3 linked regions of the Variovorax paradoxus genome follow. The protein of the gene in region 1 binds, or shares a complex with, the protein of each later gene. Links are inferred from orthologs where the notes say so. Each region holds a gene or a part of one and is shown in the gene's direction. Other genes may lie near its edges.

Evidence for each region.
Region 2: the proteins of GOQ09_RS07055 (region 1) and eno are in contact, whole or in part, in a solved structure (PDB 2FYM), measured with the Escherichia coli proteins. The link is inferred for Variovorax paradoxus from one-to-one orthologs.
Region 3: the proteins of GOQ09_RS07055 (region 1) and pnp are in contact, whole or in part, in a cryo-EM structure (PDB 9QH0), measured with the Escherichia coli proteins. The link is inferred for Variovorax paradoxus from one-to-one orthologs.

Annotation. Positions count from the first base shown.
Region 1 is NZ_CP046622.1:1,526,219-1,533,956, reverse strand. What follows is about bases 2,096-5,852. They hold GOQ09_RS07055 (Rne/Rng family ribonuclease), read left to right. Parts: upstream 2,096-2,445; coding sequence 2,446-5,652; downstream 5,653-5,852. Other genes in these bases: GOQ09_RS07050 (heme biosynthesis protein HemY), read right to left, coding at 5,779-5,852. In the rest of the region: GOQ09_RS07070 (Rieske (2Fe-2S) protein), read right to left, coding at 1-95; GOQ09_RS07065 (HAD family hydrolase), read right to left, coding at 110-781; GOQ09_RS07060 (RluA family pseudouridine synthase), read right to left, coding at 774-1,886; more of GOQ09_RS07050, read right to left, coding at 5,853-7,062; GOQ09_RS07045 (uroporphyrinogen-III C-methyltransferase), read right to left, coding at 7,064-7,738. UniProt on the Escherichia coli protein: Endoribonuclease that plays a central role in RNA processing and decay. Required for the maturation of 5S and 16S rRNAs and the majority of tRNAs. Also involved in the degradation of most mRNAs.
Region 2 is NZ_CP046622.1:3,782,976-3,789,867, forward strand. Bases 1-2,911 are described here. They hold eno (phosphopyruvate hydratase), read left to right. Parts: upstream 1-769; coding sequence 770-2,053; downstream 2,054-2,911. Other genes in these bases: kdsA (3-deoxy-8-phosphooctulonate synthase), read left to right, coding at 1-407; GOQ09_RS17595 (DUF1330 domain-containing protein), read left to right, coding at 437-742; ftsB (cell division protein FtsB), read left to right, coding at 2,070-2,348; pnuC (nicotinamide riboside transporter PnuC), read left to right, coding at 2,449-2,911. Outside these bases: more of pnuC, read left to right, coding at 2,912-3,072; GOQ09_RS17615 (AAA family ATPase), read left to right, coding at 3,069-3,767; GOQ09_RS17620 (hypothetical protein), read left to right, coding at 3,767-4,744; GOQ09_RS17625 (AraC family transcriptional regulator), read right to left, coding at 4,784-5,584; GOQ09_RS17630 (SDR family oxidoreductase), read left to right, coding at 5,729-6,508; GOQ09_RS17635 (NAD(P)-dependent oxidoreductase), read left to right, coding at 6,543-6,892. UniProt on the Escherichia coli protein: Catalyzes the reversible conversion of 2-phosphoglycerate (2-PG) into phosphoenolpyruvate (PEP). It is essential for the degradation of carbohydrates via glycolysis.
Region 3 is NZ_CP046622.1:3,857,194-3,864,217, reverse strand. What follows is about bases 3,774-6,816. They hold pnp (polyribonucleotide nucleotidyltransferase), read left to right. Parts: upstream 3,774-4,158; coding sequence 4,159-6,474; downstream 6,475-6,816. Other genes in these bases: GOQ09_RS17955 (NAD(P)H-quinone oxidoreductase), read left to right, coding at 6,559-6,816; rpsO (30S ribosomal protein S15), read left to right, coding at 3,774-3,943. Outside these bases: GOQ09_RS17985 (alpha/beta hydrolase-fold protein), read right to left, coding at 1-341; GOQ09_RS17980 (Hsp20/alpha crystallin family protein), read right to left, coding at 538-909; GOQ09_RS17975 (branched-chain amino acid ABC transporter substrate-binding protein), read left to right, coding at 1,031-2,320; GOQ09_RS17970 (pyridoxal phosphate-dependent aminotransferase), read left to right, coding at 2,332-3,561; more of rpsO, read left to right, coding at 3,677-3,773; more of GOQ09_RS17955, read left to right, coding at 6,817-7,024. UniProt on the Escherichia coli protein: Involved in mRNA degradation. Catalyzes the phosphorolysis of single-stranded polyribonucleotides processively in the 3'- to 5'-direction. Also involved, along with RNase II, in tRNA processing.

The DNA of each region.
Region 1 (7,738 bases):
GTCTCGCCGCCGTAGACCACATCGAACGGCACGGCCCGGCTGCCTTCGACCAATTCGGAGGCGTTGCAAAGGGGAATGGGCTGTTCTTCGCTCATCGCAAGATCTTCGGTCAGGCGTTGTCCAGGAGCCATGCCTCGAGGCTGGCCACCGAGTGGGCTACGAACAGCGGCTTCAGCGCGTCGAAGCTTTCGGGCTCGTGCGCGCCGTAGCTCACGCCCACGCTGGCGCAGCCGGCGTTGAGCGCCAGCTGCAGGTCGTGCGTGGTGTCGCCGATCATCAGGGTGCGTTCGGCCGGCACCTCGAGCTCTTCCATGAGCTCCAGCAGCATGCGCGGGTGCGGCTTGCCGAATGTCTCGTCGGCGGTGCGCGAAGCGTCGAAGCGGTCGCGCAGCGCGACCGTCTTCAGTGCCTCATTCAGCCCACGCCGCGATTTGCCCGTGGCTACGGCCAGCTTGTGGCCGCGCGCACGCAGGGCATCGATCATCTGCAGCACGCCGTCGAACAGCACCAGGTCGTCCTGGTGCTGCAGATAGTGATAGCGGTAGCGCGCGCCGAGTTCGGCGTATTTTTCCTTCGGCACATCGGGCGCTGCACGCGCCAGGGCCTCGGCCAGGCCCAGGCCGATGACCCAGGCAGCGTCGTTCTCGCTGGGCTTGGCGCCGCCGACATCAACCACGGCCGCTTGAATGCAGCGCACGATGAGCCGGGTGGAGTCATAAAGCGTGCCGTCCCAATCGAAGGCGATCAGGTCGAAGCGCAGGGGTCGGGAAGAATCAGTCATTGGCCGTGGGAGTGGGATGTTGGGCGAGCGCCTCGAGCGCCTGCGGCGGCATCAAACCGTGCAGTTCATGCGGCAGGCCGGCCTGCAGCGCCACGCGCTCGCCGGTTGCGGGGTGGCTGAACTGCAAGCGCCAGGCGTGCAGGAACATGCGCTTGAGGCCCAGTTTTTGCAGCGCGCGCTGGCGCTCGAAGGCGCCGTACTTGTCGTCGCCCGCAATCGGGTGGCCGGCCGAAGCAAGATGCACGCGAATCTGATGGGTGCGGCCGGTCTTGATGGTGACGGCGAGCAATGACAGCGGCGTGGCATCGCCCGGCAGCGTGAGCCGCGCCAGCACGCGCACCAGCGTGACGGCGCGCATCGCATCAGGATGGTCCTTGGCGACCACGCGCACGCGGCGCTCGCCCGCACCGGCGCCATCGCCCGGCAGCAGATATTTGGCAAGCGGCGCATCGAGCACCTTCTTGTTGGCGGGCCAGGCGCCCTCGACCAGCGCAAGATAGGTCTTGCCGGTTTCCCGGTCGCGGAACTGGTCTTGCAGCGCCACAAGCGCGCTACGCTTCTTGGCCACCAGCAGGATGCCCGAGGTCTCGCGGTCGAGCCGGTGCACCAGCTCCAGGAACTTGGCGGCCGGCCGCGCGGTACGCAATTGCTCGATCACGCCAAAGCTCACGCCGCTGCCGCCGTGCACCGCCACGCCGGCGGGCTTGTCGATGGCCAGCACCGCGTCGTCCTCCAGCAGCACCGGAAACTCGCGCGCCGGCGCGGGCGGCGCGGCGCCCTCTTCGGCGCGCGGCGATATGCGCACAGGCGGCAGCCGCAGCACGTCGCCGGCCTCGATGCGGGTTTCGGCCTGCGCCCGGCCCTTGTTGATGCGCACCTCGCCCGACCGGATGATCCGGTAGACATGCGTCTTGGGCACGCCCTTCAGGTGGCGGAACAGGAAGTTGTCGAGCCGCTGGCCCGCGGATTCCGCATCCACGGTAATGAATTTGATGGACGCGTGCGGCGCCGCGGCGTCCACCGCAGCCTTTTGGGCCGCGGGATCCGGAACTGCGGGATTTGGAGCGGCCGCGGGGCTTCGCTTCGCACCTATAATGTTTTTCACCAGCGCGGTCGTGTAAGTGCTTGATTAGACAGAAGTTTAGATCACTGCAGTCAAACGCCCAGGACAACGCTGCGAGGTCGATGCCGCTTTGGCGCCGAGACTGCAAACCCCGCGCAATTGCGCAAAGTGGCAGCCCCTGCGCCCAAGTCAAGCCGACACCCACGAAACACCGATACGGAATACCCAGCCTGCAGCTTCCAAGCTGCCGGCGGATCGAAGCGAGTCCCTTGTGTTGATGCTGCTGATTCAACTGTGCCTGCGTTGGCCCACCTGGCTTTTGCCAGTGGCCTCAGGCATTGAATCATCCGCACCGCGCGCCACCATTGCGCAACCAGCTATCAATAAGATAGCTGCTCAACACCGAACCTGGCTCGCGCCCATCCACGCGCCCCCACCCCGGCTGTCTTCTTGAGCTGACGCTCAAGAGGCCTGCTCGCGCTTGCCGCGGCAGTGACAGCATCCGGGGCCAAGCGGCAATTCCCCTCGTTTCGCGGGCGTCGTCCGTGCATCGTTGGCCCGTCATGGGCCGGTAGAACGATACATATAAGGACAACGCATCATGAAGCGGATGCTGATCAATGCCACGCAGGCCGAAGAACGCCGCCTGGCCATCGTCGACGGGCAAAAGCTCCTCGACTACGAAATCGAGATCGAAGGGCGCGAACAGCGCAAGGGCAACATCTACAAGGCCGTCGTCACGCGGGTCGAGCCATCGCTCGAAGCCTGTTTCGTCGACTACGGCGAAGACCGCCACGGCTTTCTGCCGTTCAAGGAAATCTCCAAGCAATACTTCGCCGAAGGCGTTTCCGCCAACCAGGCCCGCATCCAGGACGTCATCAAGGAAGGCCAGGAACTGGTCGTCCAGGTCGAAAAGGAAGAACGCGGCAACAAGGGCGCGGCCCTCACCACCTTCATCTCGCTGGCCGGCCGCTATGTGGTGCTGATGCCCAACAACCCCCGCGGCGGCGGCGTGAGCCGACGCATCGAGGGCGACGACCGCACCGAACTCAAGGAGGCGATGGACCAGCTCGAATACCCGAAGGGCATGAGCATCATCGCGCGCACCGCCGGCATCGGCCGCTCTGCGCCCGAACTCCAGTGGGACCTGAACTACCTGCTCAAGCTCTGGACCGCCATCGACGGCGCGGCCAAGGGCGGCAAGGGCGCCTTCCTGATCTATCAGGAATCCTCGCTCGTCATTCGCGCCATCCGTGACTATTTCAATCACGACATCGGCGACATCCTGATCGACACCGACGACATCTACGACCAGGCGCAGCAGTTCATGGCGCATGTCATGCCCGAGCATGCCGCCCGCGTGAAGCGCTACCGCGACGACGCGGCGCTGTTCAGCCGCTTCCAGATCGAGCACCAGATCGAGTCGGCCTACGCCCGCACCGTGCAGCTGCCCTCGGGCGGCGCCATCGTGATCGACCACACCGAGGCGCTGGTCTCGGTCGACGTGAACTCGGCGCGCGCCATCAAGGGCGGCGACATCGAAGAAACCGCCACTCGCACCAACCTCGAAGCCGCCGACGAAGTGGCCCGCCAGATGCGCCTGCGCGACCTGGGCGGCCTGATCGTCATCGACTTCATCGACATGGACGAGTCGAAGAACCGCCGCGAAGTCGAAAGCCGCCTGCGCGACGCGCTGCGGCAAGACCGCGCCCGCGTGCAGTTCGGCTCGATCAGCAAGTTCGGCCTGATGGAAATGAGCCGCCAGCGCCTGAAGCCGGCGCTCAGCGAAGGCTCGTCGATCCCCTGCCCCCGCTGCGGCGGCTCGGGCCACATCCGCGACACCGAATCGAGCGCGCTGCAAATCCTGCGCGTCATCCAGGAAGAGTGCCTGAAGGACAACACGGCTGCCGTGCACGTTCAGGTGCCGGTCGAAGTGGCGTCATTCCTGCTGAACGAAAAGCGCCCTGAAATCGCCAAGATCGAACTGAAGCAGCGCGTCACTGTGCTGATGGTGCCCAACAAGACGCTCGAAACGCCCAACTACAAGCTCGAACGCCTGAAGCACGACGATCCGCGCCTCGACCACATCGAAGCCAGCTACAAGATGGCCGACGAGATCGAAGACCCGACGGCCGTCACGCGCCGTTCGCAGGAACCCACCAACAAGCAGACGCCGGTCATCAAGGGCGTGCTGCCCGACGCGCCGGCGCCCGTGGTGCCGCCCAAGCCCGAAGCCGTGCGCACACCGGCCGTTGCCCCGGCGCCGGTTGCACCGCCCGTGGCAAGCGCACCCGCGCCGGCTGAAATGGGCTTCTTCGCCCGCATCAAGAGCTGGTTCGGCGGCTCGCCGGCGCCGGCGCCCGCACCGGCCGTGATTCCCGTCGAAGCGCCGAAGCCCGCACGCCGTGATGGCGGCCGCTCCGGCCGTGACGGCGAAGCACGCGGCGCCCGCGACGGCGAGCAGCGCCGCGGTGGCCGCGGCGGCGAAGGCCGCAGCGAAAACGGTGGCCGTTCCGGCGGCCGCGATGGCGAACGCCGCGGCGGTCGCGGCGGCGAGCGCCGTGGTGAAGGACGTGAAGGCCGCGAAGGCCGCAGCGGTGAACTGCGCAACGAAGCCGCGCTGCCGCGCGAGCAACGTGAACAGCGCGAGCTCCGCGAACAACGCGAACCCCGTGAAGCACGCGGTCCGCGCGAAGGCGAACAACGCCGTGGTGGCCGCGGCGAGCGCCGCGAAGGCGAAGGCCGCGAAGCACGGCCCGCATCGGCCGAGCTGATCGACGGCAACCTCGAGGCGCAGCAATTGGCACCCGGCGCGACGGCCGGCAACGAAGGCAACGCCACGGCAGAACGCGCGCCCCGCGGCCGCGGCGACCGCCGGGAACGTGGCGAGCGCGGTGAACGCGCCGACCGCGGCGAACAGCGCAACGGCGGCGACGCACCGCGTGAAGCCTCCAGTGGCGACTCCGCTTCCGCACAGGACGATTCGCAAGCCGAGCGCGCACCGCGCAACGGCCGTGAAGAGCGCGGCCAGCGTGGCGAGCGCAACGACGGCCGCCGCGAACGCCGCGGCGAAGGCCAGCCGCGTTTCGCCAACGGCGATGCACAGGCACCCGCCGACGAGGCAACTGCCGTCGCTCCAGGCGCTGAAGGCGAAACCGATGCCAACGATCAGGCACCGCGCCGTGAAGGCGAAGAGCGCCGCGGCCGTTCGCGCGACCGTTATGGCCGCGACCGCCGCGAACGCGGCCCGCGCGACGAAAGCGAAGCCAATGTGGCCGACGCATCGGCCGACAGCACCGTGGCCGAGCCGATCGAAGCCCGCGCCGCGGTGCCCGAAGAAGAATCGCGTGCACCCGCCGCACCGCGGAGCTACTTCGACCGCCCCACAACGGCGCCTGCGCCGATTGCTCCTCCGGTGGTGGCACCCGTGGAAACCGTTGCACCGGTGGCAACCTTCGCTCCTGCTCCCGTCGTGGCACCGATTGCCGTCGAGAAGAGCAGCAGCAGCAAGCCCGCCGCCAACGGCCGTGCCTTGCCGAAGGTTCAGCCCTTCGAACTGCCGTTGAACGAACTCGCGCAAATCGCCGAGCGCTCGGGTCTGCAGTGGGTCAACTCCGATGCAGAGCGCATTGCACAGGCCCGCGCCGCCATTGCGGCCGAGCCGAAGCCGGTGCATGTGCCGCGCGAACGCCCCCCTGCAATCACGCTCGACGAAGGTCCGCTGGTGCTGGTTGAAACCCGCCGGGAACTCAGCGCGATGACACTGCCTTTCGAGAAGGCATCGACCGACGCGCAAGGCGTGAACTGAAGACGCTCATCAGGCCTTAGGGCCTGAACCCATAAAAAACGGCGCCAATTGGCGCCGTTTTTTTATGGAGAAACGAGGAGATGCCAGCCGGCAACAACGACCCGCAGCAATGTCGCAGCCGAATGCTCAGGCCTTCTCCGCCTGGGCCGCGCGCTTCCACGCTGCAGCGGCCTGCTCCGCGTCTCCGCGAGCCTCGGCCAGTTCGGCTAGCGCGAGCCATGCACGGCGATAAAGGTCCGTGTCCTGCAAGCCCATGCCGGCCTGCATGAGCAGCTGCTGGGCTTTGCCCCACAGTTGCCGTTTCATGCAGGCCATGCCGGCCAGGTATTGCAGATTGGGGTCGCTCGGGTTGTTGCGTTGCGCCGTCTCGATGCGGGCGAGCCAATCGGCATCCACCGAATCGAGCCCCGCCTCGAGCGCGCGCGCCAACCTGACGCGCAACGCATCGCTGAGGCCGCGCGGCTGCGACACCATGCGCTCCCAGGCCGGCAGCAGCCAGCCGCGCGCCAGCGCCAGGTCGCCGCGCAAGGCCACCATGCGCTGGGCGGCATGAATCGCCACTTCGGGCATTTCGCGCTCGGCAACGTCGAGCTCGCCCCAGGCGCGGAGCAATTGCGCCGGGTCGTGCGCGCCGCCCAGCAGTTCGGTGGCCAGGCCGCGCACGATGCTCTGCGCCGCCGCGTCGGAAAAGGCACGGTGCTTCGCGAGCAGGCGCGCGGTTTCCAGCGCTTCCAAAGTGCGCCGGTCCTGGCGGGCCGCCTTCAGGCGAATGCGCAGCGCAAGCGTTCGCCGCTGCACGCCTTGCGGAAGCTCTTCGAGCCGGGCCAGTGCGCCTGCGGGGTCGTGGTCTTCGATCGCCCAGCGTGCGGCGCGCAGCTGCACGCCCTCGCGCGTCTCGGGGCTTGCAAGCACGGTCCGATCGACGCTTTCATTGAGGGCTTGCTGCAGATGGGCATCGCGCGCCGGGCGGTCTTGCAATGCCTGTGCGCTCTCGGCGGCCAGCAAATGCGAGATCACGCGGACCTGCTGCGCTTGCGGCAGGTTGGCGCCCAGCGCTGCCAGCGTTTTCTCTTGCACCAGCGCGGCTTGTGCGGCCTTGCGTGCGCGCGAGAAGCGGCCTGAGAGCAGCTGCACCATGGCATCGAGCAAAGCCGAATGCAGCGTGCGTTCCTTCTGCTGCAGCCGCCACTGGCGTGCCTGGGTCGGAAGAGAGAACAGCGCCGCCAAGCCCCGCAGCGCAAGGTGCAGCAGCGCGAAGGCGCCCAGCAGGATCACCAGCACCAGGTTCAGCGAAAGGTCCACGCGCCACGGCGGCCAGAACACGGTGATCGTGCCCTGGTTGTTGCCGGCGAACAGCGCCACCGCCGCGGCGATGGCGAACAGCGCCAGAAGCCAGAGGGCTGCTCTCATGTCAGCGCCCCGCCGCTGCCGTCGCCAGCGCGGCCAAGGTGTCGTCGATGCGCGGAGGTTCGGAGGTCTTCACCTGTGCCTGGAGCTGCTGCAGCAGCGTAGCGGCCGCTTGCGTGCGCCGCGACGCGGGATCGAAATAGCGGTTCAGCGATGCGGACACCGTGGCGAGCTCGCTGCGCGCGGAATCCACCTGCCGGGACAGCAGCGAAAGCCTTGCATTGAGCAGCTTGAGCTTGAGGTTCTCGCGCAGAAAGTACGTCTGGTCGGGCGCCAGCAGCACGGCCTCCGGCCGCTCGATGCGACCGACGCGCACCAGCGACCGCAGTTCGGCACGCACGGTCAACAGCGCCCGCTCCCACCAGGCCGCATCGGCCGGAATGGGCTCTGGCTGCCAGGCATTGACGCCGGAGCCGCGCGTGGCCACGGCGTTGAGTGGCGGCAGGTCGTCCACGCTGCGCATCAGTTCGTCCAGTTTCTGCAGCGCCTCGCCGCTGTCGGCGCTCGCGCTGCTGCGCAGGCGGTCGGCGTCGCGCTGCATGGCGCGCTGCAGCGGCGCGAGCCTGGGCTGCGCGGCGCGCGCGATGCGCAGGTCGCCGGACTTGAGCGCTGCCAGCAAGGGCTCCACGCTGCCCGTGACCTGGGCCTGCTGCAAGGCCAGGCGCACGGCCGATTCGAT
Region 2 (6,892 bases), 2.3 Mb from region 1 along the record:
CGCGCGCGGCCGCCAAGGAAGCCGGCCTGCCGGAAGACAGCTTCATGGCCTGCGAGCGCGGCGCGAGCTTTGGTTACAACAACCTGGTGTCGGACATGCGTTCGCTCGCCATCATGCGCGAGACTGGCGCACCCGTGGTGTTCGACGCCACGCACTCGGTGCAGCTGCCGGGCGGCCAGGGCACGAGCTCGGGCGGCCAGCGCGAAATGGTGCCGGTGCTGGCACGGGCTGCCATCGCGGTCGGCGTGGCCGGCGTTTTCATGGAAACGCATCCCGACCCTGCCAAGGCCCTGAGCGACGGCCCCAACGCCGTGCCGCTCAAGCATATGAAGGCGCTGCTGGAAACGCTGCTCGAGCTGGACCGCATCACCAAGAAGAACGGCTTCCTGGAAAGCTCCTTCAACTGAGCCCCGCAACAAGACTATTGGAGAACACCGTGGCCCCCGCCTACATCATCGTCGACATGAAGATCACCGACCCCGAGCAGTACAAGCAGTACATGGCTGCCGCCCCCGACGCGGTGAAGGCAGCGGGCGGCGAGTACCTGGTGCGCGGCGGCCGGTTCGAGACCATGGAAGGCAACTGGCAGCCGGCGCGCGTGGCCATGCTGCGCTTTCCCAGCTACGAGAAGGCCAAGGCCTTCTACGACGACGAGTTGTACCGTGCCGCGCGCGCCAAGCGCGCCGGCGCGACCGAATTCTTCAATATGGTTCTGGTCGAGGGCGTTTCCGCCCCGGTCTGAGATTCAGTTCAAAACGAAAGGCAATAAGTGAGTGCAATCGTAGACATCGTCGGCCGCGAAATCCTCGACAGCCGAGGCAATCCCACAGTCGAGTGCGACGTGCTGCTCGAATCGGGCACCATGGGCCGCGCGGCCGTGCCCTCGGGCGCATCGACCGGTTCGCGCGAAGCCATCGAGCTGCGCGACGGCGACAAGAAGCGCTATCTCGGCAAGGGCGTGCTCAAGGCGGTGGAGAACATCAACACCGAGATCTCGGAATCCGTGCTCGGCCTCGACGCCAGCGAGCAGGCTTTCCTCGATCGCACGATGATCGACCTGGACGGCACCGACAACAAGGGCCGCCTGGGTGCCAACGCGACCCTCGCCGTTTCGATGGCCGTGGCACGCGCCGCGGCCGAAGAGTCGGGCCTGCCGCTGTACCGCTACTTCGGCGGCATGGGCGGCATGCAGCTGCCGGTGCCGATGATGAACGTCATCAACGGCGGCGCGCACGCCAACAACAGCCTCGACCTGCAAGAGTTCATGATCATCCCCGTGGGCGCGCCGAGCTTCCGCGAAGCCGTGCGCTACGGCGCCGAGGTGTTCCATGCGCTCAAGAAAATCCTGGGCGACCGCGGCATCAGCACGGCGGTGGGCGACGAAGGCGGTTTCGCGCCCAGCGTCGAAAGCCATGAAGCGGCCATCCAGCTGATTCTCGAAGCCATCGACAAGGCCGGCTTCGTGGCGGGCGAGCAGATTGCGCTCGGCCTCGACTGCGCCGCCAGCGAGTTCTACAAGGACGGCAACTACGTGCTCTCCGGCGAGAACCTTACGCTCTCGGCCGGCAACTGGGCCGACATGCTGGCCACGTGGGTCGACAAGTACCCGATCATCAGCATCGAAGACGGCATGCACGAAGGCGACTGGGACGGCTGGAAGCTGCTCACCGAGCGCCTGGGCAAGCGCGTGCAGCTGGTGGGCGACGACCTGTTCGTCACCAACACCAAGATCCTGCAGGAAGGCATCGACAAGGGCATTGCCAACTCGATCCTGATCAAGATCAACCAGATCGGCACGCTGACCGAAACCTTCGCCGCCATCGAAATGGCCAAGCGCGCGGGCTACACCGCCGTCATTTCGCACCGCTCGGGCGAAACCGAAGACAGCACCATCGCCGACATTGCGGTGGGCACCAACGCCGGACAGATCAAGACCGGTTCGCTCTCGCGCTCCGACCGCATCGCCAAGTACAACCAGCTGCTGCGCATCGAAGAAGACCTGGGCGACATCGCCAGCTACCCGGGCCGCGGCGCGTTCTACAACCTGAAGTAGCGCTCGGCACCGCGGCATGCGTTCGCGCCTCGCTCCACCCATCGTGCTGTTGCTGCTGCTGGTCATCCTGCAGTGGCAGCTGTGGAACGGGCGCGGCAGCGTGCGCGATGTGTCGCAACTGCAGACCAAGCTGGCCGCGCAAAAAGAGGCCAACGCCAAGGCTGCAGTCACCAATGAGCGGCTGGCTTCGGAGGTCAACGACCTCAAGGTCGGCCTTGAAATGGTTGAAGAGCGCGCTCGTCAGGAGTTGGGCATGGTCAAGCCCAACGAAGTGTTCGTTCAAGTGACTCACTGAATATGGCCCCCACGCTCGGCACTGCGTGTCCTCGCTGCCCCCCGAGGGGGCCGCTCGCGCCTTGGGGCGGCCCGGCGGCGCTCGACGCCTGACTGCGCTGATGCCCGAGTTCTTCTCGGCCCCCGCCTTCGCGCTCTGGGGCTCACCGGTCAGCTGGCTCGAACTCGTCGCTGCCGTGCTGGCGCTGGCGATGGTCGGCTGCAACATGCGCGAAATCCATTGGGGCTGGCCGCTCGCCATCATCAGCTCGCTGCTTTACGTGGCCGTGTTCGCACAGGCACGCATTTATGGCGACGCCTCGCTCCAGGTGTTCTTCGCGGTCGTCGCGTTCTGGGGCTGGTTTCAATGGCTGCGAGGCCATCGCGCCGACGGCAGCGTATTGCGTGTCAGCCGGCTTTCGCCGCGCGGCATCGCGTTTGCACTGGTGGCCTGCGCGGTGGCGTGGCCCGCGGTCGCCCTCTTTCTGCGCCGCTTCACCGACAGTGACGTGCCTTGGTGGGACGGCTTTTCCACCGGGCTCAGCCTGGTCGGCCAATTCCTGCTCGGGCGCAAGTTCATCGAGAACTGGCTGGTATGGCTGGCGGTGAACGTCGTGAGCGTGGGCCTGTTCATCCACAAGGGCCTGTGGCTCACGGTCGGGCTCTATGCGGTGTTCGCGGTGCTCAGCGTGGCGGGCTTTCTTGCCTGGCGCTCGCGCATGCACGACGAGGCCGCGCGCGCATGACGCCCACGCTGCCCCCAGGCTGCGTCATTGCGCTGCTCGGCGCCGAGAGCACGGGCAAGACCGAACTTGCCCGCGCGCTCGTGCAGCGCCTTCGGGAGCGCGGCATTGCGGCCACACTGGTGGCCGAGTACCTGCGCGAGTGGTGCGAGCGCGAAGGCCGCACGCCGCGCCCCGACGAGCAACGCGCCATCGCCGAAGAGCAGACGCGCCGCATCGATGCCGCAGCCGCCTCGGGCGTGGTGGTGGCCGACACCACGGCGCTCATGACCGCGGTCTACAGCGAGCAGCTGTTCGGCGACACCTCCCTGTACGCCGATGCGCTTGCCGCCCAGCGGCGCTACGCCATCACGCTGCTTACCGCGCTCGACATACCCTGGGTTGCCGATGCCTTGCGCGACGGCGACCACGCGCGCGAGCCGACGGACACGCTGGTGCGCGCGGCGCTTTCGGGCGCAGGGCTTTCATTCGCCGTGGTGCACGGCAGCGGCGGCGAAAGGCTTTCCAATGCCTGGAACGCCATCAACTGCATCGCCGGCAACGAAGGCCAAGCCCGGGTACGGGCCCGCGGCGATGCGAAACCCACCTCCTGGTCATGGCCTTGCGAGAAATGCTCCGACCCGGAATGCGAACATCGTCTGTTCAGCGACCTGCTCGGCCGCCGCGACAACCCGACAAACCCCCGCTCGGAGATCTGATGTTCCCGCTTCGTTTCTCTCGTCTTGCCCGTCTTCTTTGTCTCTTCGGCCCCGCGCTGCTGGCAGCCGGCGCCGCCACGGCCGCACCGGTTGCGGCCACGGTGGAAAACGCCACCACCACCACCGCCTGCGCCGAGGAAGACAACGTCTCGCTGGTGCTGCGCGGCGAAGGCATCCGGCGCATGCGCATCGAGGCGCTGCAGCCAGCGTATCTGGACAGCATCAGCAAGGACATCACTGCGCCGGACTTCTCGGGCTGCAACTTCGACGGCGGCGCCCATCCCACCGATCCCGCGCACAAGTTCAAGCCGCGTCGCGTGGTGCTGCTCGACGACGCGCAGTGGCGCATCGTCGGCATGACGCTGCCCAGCTTCTGGCGGCCGCAGCAGGTGCCGGTGCGCGTGGGTGCGCGCACGGACCGCGGCTTTCACCTGTTGCAGGTCTTCCGCAAGGAAGAAGGCAAGGTGCTCGAGGCGCTGGTGCTCTACCCGGCCGACGGCTACTGGCGCATCAAGCCGCTGCCGGAAGAACGCTTCGGCGACGGCGTGTATGGCTCGTCGTTCCTGCTCGGCCCGGTCGAGCAAGGCAGCCGGCCGGTGGTCGACATTGCGTCGATCCGCATCGTGCCCAAGCCGCTGGCCATTCACCTGCGCTTTGCCAAGGGCGGCAGCGCCGTGGCCAGGGTGTCCGAAATCAGCCGCAAGCGCACCGCGCTCGACGTCAGGCTCTCGTCGCCGACCGCCGATGCGCGGCCCTTTGCGGTGCTGCGCTCGATGTACGTTGCAGCGGACAACGCCGATGTGAGCGAAGTGCGGTGGCGGGAGTCTCCCGAGGCCGCGGAGCAGGCGCTGCCTTTGCCTGAAGTGAAGACGCTCAGCGGCACGCAGATGCGCTTTGGCCGCAGCCTGCCTTCGCGCCACAACACGAGCGCGCCCGACATCGCATTCAGCGATTTCGACGACACGGTTCCGCGCTGATCGACGCGCCCGATGGGCGCCTTTGACTGGCAGTGCAGCCTAGCCGGCCCGCCGAACCTCGCTCGGTGTGGCGCCGAGCACGCGGCGCATGCAGCGCGCCATGTGGCTCTGGTGCGCAAAGCCGCTTTCCAGCGCGACCTGGCTTGCAGCCATGCCGCTTCGCACCAGCAGGCCGCGCGCACGGTCGACACGCCGGTGAACCACGTACTCGTGCACTGGCAAGCCCGTGGAGCGCTTGAACTGCGTTTTCAGGTGCGATGCGCTCAGGCCCGCCACTTCGGCCAGCCTGGCCAGCGAAAGATCGCCCTCCAGGTGGGTTTCGATGTAGTCGGTCACCCGGCGCAGCTGCGGACGGGTAAGCCCCTGTACCGGCGCGGTTTCGTGCAGCCGGTGCCCGCCGAGCAGGTGTGCCGCCAGCGCGGTGCCCAGGCTGTCGGCGTAGAGGGTGCCGTTGGGAAAGCCGGCACGCCGTTCGGCGTCGAGCGCCCATGCAATGTGCTCGATGTGCGCATCGCGCAGCTGATGGCGCTCCGCCAGGCTCGCGCGGTCGGCCGGCAGGCCCATTTCCTCGGCGGTGCGCTGCAGCAGCGAGGGCGGCATGTGCACGACCAGCGAAGTGCTCGCGGCTTCCTCGTGCCAGACGTCGGAGGTGCCGGCGGGCAGGATGTCGATGTCGCCGCGCGTGTAGCGGAACTTGTGCAGCTTGCAGGCGCCGTTGACGGGCGCACCCGCATGCACCTTGATGCGGTGGTCGGGCACGGCCTCGAAGCCGACCACGCCCCCGGGCGTGTGGCGCACGTGCACGTTCAGATGGGTGTCGGAGTGGGCGTGATCGCTCATCGGGCAATTATCCGGCGCACCGGCAAAGCATGCTCGCGCGCCTTCGTCCATTCGTGCTGCACCGCGGCCGAATGTGCGCGACCCTTTCGGCCGCTTTCCGGATCATCCGCAGCCATGAACCCAACCACTCAAGAATCGCGATCCATGGACACCGCTGCAAACGGCAAATACGCCGGCAAGAAGGCCGTCATTACCGGCGGCACCATCGGCATGGGCCTGGCCACCGCTCAGGCGCTGCTCGAAGGCGGCGCCGAAGCGCTCGTGACCGGCCTGAACCCGAAGAACCTGGAAGCCGCGCGCCGCACCCTGGGCCCCCGCGCTCATGTCGTCGCATCGGACGCCGGCTCGCTGGCCGACATCGACGCGCTCGCGGCGCTCGCCCGCGAAAAGCTCGGCCACATCGACCTGCTGCACATCAACGCGGGCATCTCGACCCTGGAGCCCTTCGAGCAGGTGACCGAAGCCGGCTACGACCGCGCCTTCGCGATCAACACCAAGGGCCCGTTCTTCACCGTGCAGCGCCTCGTGCCGCTGATGCGCGCGGGCAGCGCGATCGTCGTCACCTCGTCGATCGCGGACAAAGGCGGCATGCATGGCCTGAGCGTCTACAGCGCGACCAAGGCCGCGTTGCGTTCCTTCGCCTCAGGCTTTGCGGCGGAGCTGGTGGGGCGCGGCATCCGCGTCAACGTGGTGAGCCCCGGCTTCATCGACACGCCCACGCTCGGCATCGCCGATGCGACGGCAGAGGAGCGCGCCGAGTTCATCCGCCTGGGCGACCAGATCACGCCGATGCGGCGCCACGGCACGGCCGAAGAGGTGGCTCGCACGGTGCTCTTCTTCGCCTTCGAGGCGACCTTCACGACCGGAGCGCGGCTCACGGTCGATGGCGGTCTGGGCCAGAACCTCACGCCGGCCGCCGCCTGAATTTGAATTGCAATCAAAAGGAAAGAACGAACACATGACCGACGTTTCCCTCATCGGCCTCGGCCCCATGGGCATCGCACTCGCGCGAGCGCTTCAATCCCGGCACACGGTCACGGTGTGGAACCGCACCGCCGAGCGCGCCACGCCCATCCTCGGCCAAGGCACCGTGCTCGCGCCCAGCGCCCTCGCCGCTATTCAGGCCAGCCCGCTGGTGCTGATCTGCGTGGCCGACTATGCGGCCTCCCGGTCGATCCTCGCCTCGCCCGGCGTGGCCGATGCGCTGCGCGGCAAGGTGCTGGTGCAGTTGAGCACCGGCACGCCGCAGGATGCGCGCGACGACTGGGCCGCCCTGAGCGGCGTCGCCTACCTCGACGGCGCCCTGCT
Region 3 (7,024 bases), 2.3 Mb from region 1 along the record:
GCCAGCGCGACGATGCCGTCGACTGAGCCCGGCCTGGACAACTCGTGGACCAGCGCACCGAAGCCGCCGATCGAAATGCCCACGAGCCAGATCGACTTGTAGCCCTTGGCCCGCTGCGGTTCGATGACGTCCGCATGCAGGCGCTCGCTGAGCGTCTGGTCGTAGTAGTAGGAAACGTCCGCGTCCACCAGCAGCGAGTCGGCGGCCAGATGGCGCTCTCGCACGGCGCTGATGAAGCCTTCGCGTTCGAATTCGTCGGGTTTCAGGTAGGCGCCTGGCAGGAAAACCAGGAGCGTATCGGACCGTTCATTGTCGTTGGCTGACTTGAGGTGCGTGATCATGGCGTGCCTTAAGGGGCACCCGAATCCGCACCGTCAGCGATTCGGTGCGTCTGCGAGACGCCCACGAAGAAGAAAGAAGAAAAATGTGAATACGTCACATGATGTGATGTTATTCACTGTCCTATTGTGATTAGGGAGCGTCTTCAAAGTCAAAAACAATAGTTAACGACACTTTCCTCTCGTGGGCTTTGCTCGATCAGCTGATCGGCAGCTCCGAAACGCGGCTCACCGGCACTTGCTTGCCCAGCTTGAGCGTGAGCACGCCGTTCTCGAGCTTGGCCTCGCTAGCGCTCACATCGATGTCTTGCGGCAACTCGTAGGCGGCCTTGAACTGGCGCTTGGCTTCGGCCTTGCTCTCGATGCGGACCACGGTGCCTTCGATGCCGATGGAGAGGTCCTCGCGCGAAAGTCCGGGGACATCGATGGAGAGCGTCCAGCTCTTGTCGTCCTGTTCGACGAGCGGCGACTTGCGTGCGCTGGCAAAGGCTTCGTTGACGAAACGCTCGAAGGCGCGGTCGTACGAACGCGGAGCGAAGCGGGCGGTATGAAGGGCGGGTGCGAAAAACATGAAAGAACTCCTGAATGAACACAATGGGGACAAGAATGTGTGTCCCTTACACTGCGCGGCCATTCAATGCTGAGTGCCGCTTGCCACCACATCTAGGCGCGGCCGCAACCGTTTCAAGACAATGAATCCCCCCTTTATTTGGCGTCGCAAGGCCTTGAAATTTGCGGCGCTGGCGCTATGCGCGGCCCCCTTTGCCGCAGCGGCGCAAACGCCGCCGGCGCCCATCCGCCTTGCGCTGATCGAGAGCATGAGCGGCCCCTTCGCCAACACGGGCGAAGCGGTGTTCCGCAATCTGCTGTGGGCGGTGGAGCGCGTGAATGCGCGCGGCGGCGTCAAGCTGCCGGGTGTGCCCGGCGGTGCACGGCCGCTGCAGCTCGATCGCTACGACAGCAAGGGGCAGAACGAAGAAGCGCTGTCGGCGCTGCGCGCGGCCATGGACGACGGTGCGCGCATCGTGCTGCAAGGCAACTCGTCGGCCACCGCCGCGGCGCTGGTCGATGCCATCGAAAAGAACAACGAGCGCGATCCCTCGCGGCGCGTGATCTTTCTCAACTACGCGGCGGTCGATCCGGTGCTCACCAACGAGCGCTGCAGCTTCTGGCACTTTCGCTTCGATGCCCACGCCGACATGCGCGTGGCCGCGCTGATGGACGTTGTGAAGGACGACGCAACGCTCAGGCGCGCGTACCTCATCGGCCAGGACTACAGCTTCGGCCAGGCGGTGCTGCGCGAATCGAAACGCCAGCTGGGCGTGCAGCGGCCCGATGTGGAAATCGTCGGGGACGAGCTGCACCCAATGGGCAGGGTGAAGGACTTCGCGCCTTACGCCAGCAAGATCATTGCAAGCGGCGCGCAGGCGGTGTTCACCGGCAACTGGGGCAACGACCTCACGCTGCTCGTGAAGGCGGCGCGCGAGGGCGGCTTCAACGGCACTTTCTATACCTTCTACGGCAACGCGCTCGGCGCGCCCGCCGCCATCGGCGATGCGGGCATCGGCCGCGTGATAGCGGTGGCCGACTGGCTGCCCAACGTGCAGACCGCGCAGTCGGAGGCGTTCTATCGCGCATTCCGCGCGCGCTTTCCCAAGCCTGCCGACGACTACGTGCACATGCGCATGCAACTGCTCGTGGAGTCGCTGGCGCAGGCCATCGAGCGCGCGGGCAGCGTCGATGCGGCGGCCGTGGCGCGTGCGCTCGAACAGGCCGACGTGAGCCTTTACGGACAGCGCGGGCGTATGCGCGCGGCGGACCATCAGTTCCAGCAGCAGCTCGTGGTGGGCGTGATGGACAGGCAGGGCAGGCCGGGCGTGCAGTTCGATGTCGAAGGCTCCGGCTACGGCTTTCGCGTGATCAAGACCATCGCACCCGAACGCGCCGAACTGCCGACCACCTGCAAGATGAAGAGAAGCTAGGAAACAAATACATGCGTGAAGCCATCCACAACCTCGAAGCCTCCAAGATCCGCGAGGTTGCCAACGCCGGTCTGGGCCGCGACGACGTGCTCGCCTTCTGGTTTGGCGAAAGCGACGAGGTCACGCCCGAGGTGATCCGCCAGGCGGCCATCGATTCGCTGCAGCGCGGCGAAACCTTCTATGCGCACAACCTCGGCCTGCCCGAGCTGCGCGAGGCAATTGCCGGCTACACCAGCAAGCTGCATCCCAAGGTGGATGCTTCGCGCCTTGCCGTGACCTCCGGCGGCGTGAGCGCGCTGATGCTCGCGGTGCAGGCGCTGGTCGATGCGGGTGATGAAGTGGTCGCGGTCACGCCGGTGTGGCCCAACCTCACGGCGCAGCCGGCGATTCTTGGCGCCGTGGTGCGCACCGTGTCGCTGGTGCCTGCCGACGGCCAATGGACGCTCGACCTTGCAGCGTTGTGCAAGGCGGTCACGCCGAAGACCAAGCTCTTGATCGTCAACGCGCCCAACAATCCGACCGGCTGGACCATGACGCGCGAAGAGCAGCAGGCCGTGCTCGACCACTGCCGCGAAACCGGCACCTGGATCCTGGCCGACGAGGTGTACGAGCGGCTGTACTTCGAGCCGAGTCCGGCGCCGAGCCGCCTCGAGGCGGACTCGCCCCCCGGGGGGCAGGGCGAAGCCCATCGGGGGGAACTTGATCCCAACGGCTGCGCGCCGAGCTTCCTGGACATTTCGAGGCCTGACGACCGGCTGGTGGTGACGCACAGCTTCTCGAAGAGCTTTCTCATGACCGGTTGGCGCCTTGGCTGGCTGGTGCTGCCACCCGCGCTGGTCGAGGGCATCGGCAAGCTGATCGAGTTCAACACCTCGTGCGCCAGCGTCTTCACCCAGCGCGCCGCCGTCGTCGCCATCGAACACACCGCCGAGATCACTCCTCGCGTGGTCGCCCACCTGAAACAGTGCCGGGACACCCTGGTGCCGCTGCTGGAAGCCTTGCCCGGTGTGCAGGTGGCCCCGGCCAAGGGCGGCATGTACGCCTTTTTCCGGCTCGACGGCTTCGGCGACTCGCTCGAACTTGCCAAGCGCCTGGTCGTCGAAGCCGGCCTGGGCCTGGCCCCCGGCAACGCCTTTGCCCCGGAAGCCCAGGGGTGGCTGCGCTGGTGCTTCGCTTCCAAGGACCCCCAGCGCCTTGTGCAGGGCGTGGAGCGCCTGAAAACCTGGCTATCCAGACAGTAAACGCGCAAGCCCGGGGCGAGCTATAATCCCGAGGCTTTGCATGCCGCAAGGCGCACGGTAGGGGCAGTTCCAGCGCCTACCGCAAGTCAAACATCCCGGAACAAGGAAATTCAACATGATCGCAGCCTCCATCAAGGCCGAAGTCGTCAAAGACAACGCCCGCGCCGCCAACGATACCGGTAGCCCCGAAGTGCAAGTCGCACTGCTGACCGCCCGTATCAACGAGCTCACCCCCCACTTCAAGACGCACGCCAAGGACCACCATGGCCGTCGCGGCCTGCTGCGCATGGTGAGCCGCCGCCGCAAGCTCCTGGACTACCTCAAGTCCAAGGACGCCGATCGTTACACCGCGCTGATCGCCAAGCTGGGTCTGCGCAAGTAAACCGAATCGCATGAAAAAACGCCTGGGTTAGTCCGCTAGCTCAGGCGTTTTTTACTTCGCGATCCACTTTCGGAGTGCCAAAACAGAGCGAAGCTGTGTCATTCCAATGAAGTTCCCGCCGAGCTTCGCTGGAATGGCATCGTGTTCTGAGAAGCCTCCGTCCCTGCGAAACCTGTGATGAATACAGGTCAATCGCTATCAAAACAGGAGCAAACATGAGCCTCTTCAACAAAGTCACCAAGTCCTTCCAATGGGGCGACAAGACTGTCGTCATGGAAACGGGCGAAATCGCCCGCCAGGCCAGCGGCGCCGTGGTGGTCGACATCGACGGAACCGTGGTCCTGGCGACCGTGGTGGCCTCCAAGTCGGCCAAGCCCGGCCAGGATTTCTTCCCGCTGACCGTCGACTACATCGAGAAGACCTACGCCGCGGGCAAGATCCCCGGCAGCTTCTTCAAGCGCGAAGCCAAGCCGAGCGAACACGAAACCCTGACCAGCCGCCTGATCGACCGTCCGATCCGCCCGCTGTTCCCCGAAGGCTTCCTGAACGAAGTGCACGTGGTCATCCACACGCTGTCGCTCAACCCTGAAGTTGACGCCGACATCGCCGCCATGATCGGCGTGAGCGCCGCGCTGTCGATTTCCGGCATTCCGTTCAGCGGCCCGATCGGCGCTGCGCGCGTGGGCTACATCAACGGCCAGTACGTGCTGAATCCGGGCCAGACCGCCCGCAAGGATTCGCAGATGGACCTCGTCGTGGCCGGTACCGAAGCCGCCGTGCTGATGGTCGAATCCGAAGCACAGCAACTCAGCGAAGAAATCATGCTGGGCGGCGTGGTGTTCGGCCACGAACAAGCCAACATCGCGATCAACGCGATTCATGAGCTCGTGCGCGACGCCGGCAAGCCGGTGTGGGACTGGCAGCCGCCGGCCGAAGACGAAGCCTTCGTTGCCAAGGTCAAGAGCCTGGCCGAAGAAAAGCTGCGCGCCGTCTATCAGATCCGCAGCAAGCAAGCCCGCACGCAAGCCCTGCGCGAAGCCAATGCCAGCGTGATGAACACGCTGAAGGAAAGCGGCGAACCCTTCGACGCCGGCAAGGTCAACGACCTGCTGTTCTCGATTGAATCGAAGATCGTCCGCAGCCAGATTCTGTCGGGCGAACCCCGCATCGACGGGCGCGACACACGCACCGTGCGTCCCATCGAAATCCGCAACTCCGTGCTGCCGCGCACCCACGGCTCGGCGCTGTTCACGCGCGGTGAGACGCAGGGCTTGGTCGTGACCACGCTCGGCACCGAACGCGACGCACAGCGCATCGACGCGCTGGCCGGCGAGTACGAAGACCGCTTCCTGTTCCACTACAACATGCCTCCCTTTGCCACCGGTGAAGTGGGCCGCATGGGCTCGACCAAGCGCCGCGAAATCGGCCACGGCCGCCTGGCCAAGCGCGCGCTCGTCGCCGTGCTGCCGACCAAGGAAGAGTTCCCGTACACCATTCGCGTGGTGTCGGAAATCACCGAGTCGAACGGCTCCTCGTCGATGGCTTCGGTCTGCGGCGGCTGCCTCTCGATGATGGACGCCGGTGTGCCGATGAAGGCGCACGTGGCCGGCATCGCCATGGGCCTGATCAAGGAAGACAACCGCTTTGCGGTGCTGACCGACATCCTGGGCGACGAAGATCACCTGGGCGACATGGACTTCAAGGTGGCCGGCACGACCAACGGCATCACCGCGCTGCAGATGGACATCAAGATCCAGGGCATCACCAAGGAAATCATGCAGGTCGCACTGGCACAGGCCAAGGAAGCACGCATGCACATCCTGGGCAAGATGCAGGAAGCGATGGGCGAAGCCAAGACCGAGGTGTCGCAGTTCGCACCGCGCCTGACCACGCTGAAGATCAACCCCGAGAAGATCCGCGACGTGATCGGCAAGGGCGGCGCGGTCATTCGCGGCCTGCAGGAAGAAACCGGCACGACGATCAACATCGACGAAGACGGCACCATCACCATCGCCTCGACCGACCCGGAAAAGGCCGAGCTGGCCAAGAAGCGCATCGAGCAGATCACCGCCGAAGTCGAAATCGGCAAGGTCTACGAAGGCCCGGTCACCAAGATCCTGGACTTCGGCGCGCTCATCAATCTGTTGCCCGGCAAGGACGGCCTGCTGCACATCAGCCAGATCGCGCATGAGCGCGTCGAGAAGGTGACCGACTATCTGAGCGAAGGCCAGATCGTGAAGGTCAAGGTTCTCGAGACGGACGAAAAGGGCCGCGTCAAGCTGTCCATGAAGGCCCTGACCGAGCGTCCGGCCGGCATGGAATTCCAGGAACGTGCACCGCGTGAAGATCGTGGCGACCGCGGTGATCGCGGCGGCGAACGCCGCGAGCGTTCGGACCGTGGCGACCGTGGTGGTGACCGCGGCGGCGATCGCGCTCCTCGTTTCAACAACGAGCAGCAGCAGCCGCGCAACGAGCAGCCGCAGGCACCGGCCGGCGAGCAGCCGTACGCACCGCGCGAATCGCAAGAGTAAGAAGGGCGCAGCGGCAAGCTTTGCCGTTGCCGACTTTTTAATTGCTAACCACGCCCGGACACGGGCGTTGCAGGCCAAAAGACGATGAAAGCCATTGAAATCACTTCGTACGGCGCCCCTGAGGTGCTGCGCGCCGTGGAGCGTCCCGATCCGGTGGCCGGCGTGGGCGAATTGCTGATCCGCGTTGCAGCGAGCGGCGTGAACCGTCCGGACGTTTTGCAGCGCAAGGGCCACTACCCGGTGCCGCCGGGCGCTTCCGACCTGCCGGGCCTCGAAGTGGCCGGCGAGATCGTGTCGGGCGATGCCGCGGCCCTGGCCGAGGCGGGCTTCAAGATCGGCGACCGCGTCTGTGCGCTGATTGCCGGCGGCGGCTATGCCGAGCTGTGCGTGGCGCCTGTGGCGCAATGCCTTCCGGTGCCCAAGGGCTGGAGCGACACCGAAGCGGCTTCGCTGCCCGAGACGTTCTTCACCGTGTGGAGCAACGTGTTCGAACGGGGCGGCCTGCAAAAGGGCGAAACCCTTTTGATCCAGGGCGGCTCGAGCGGCATCG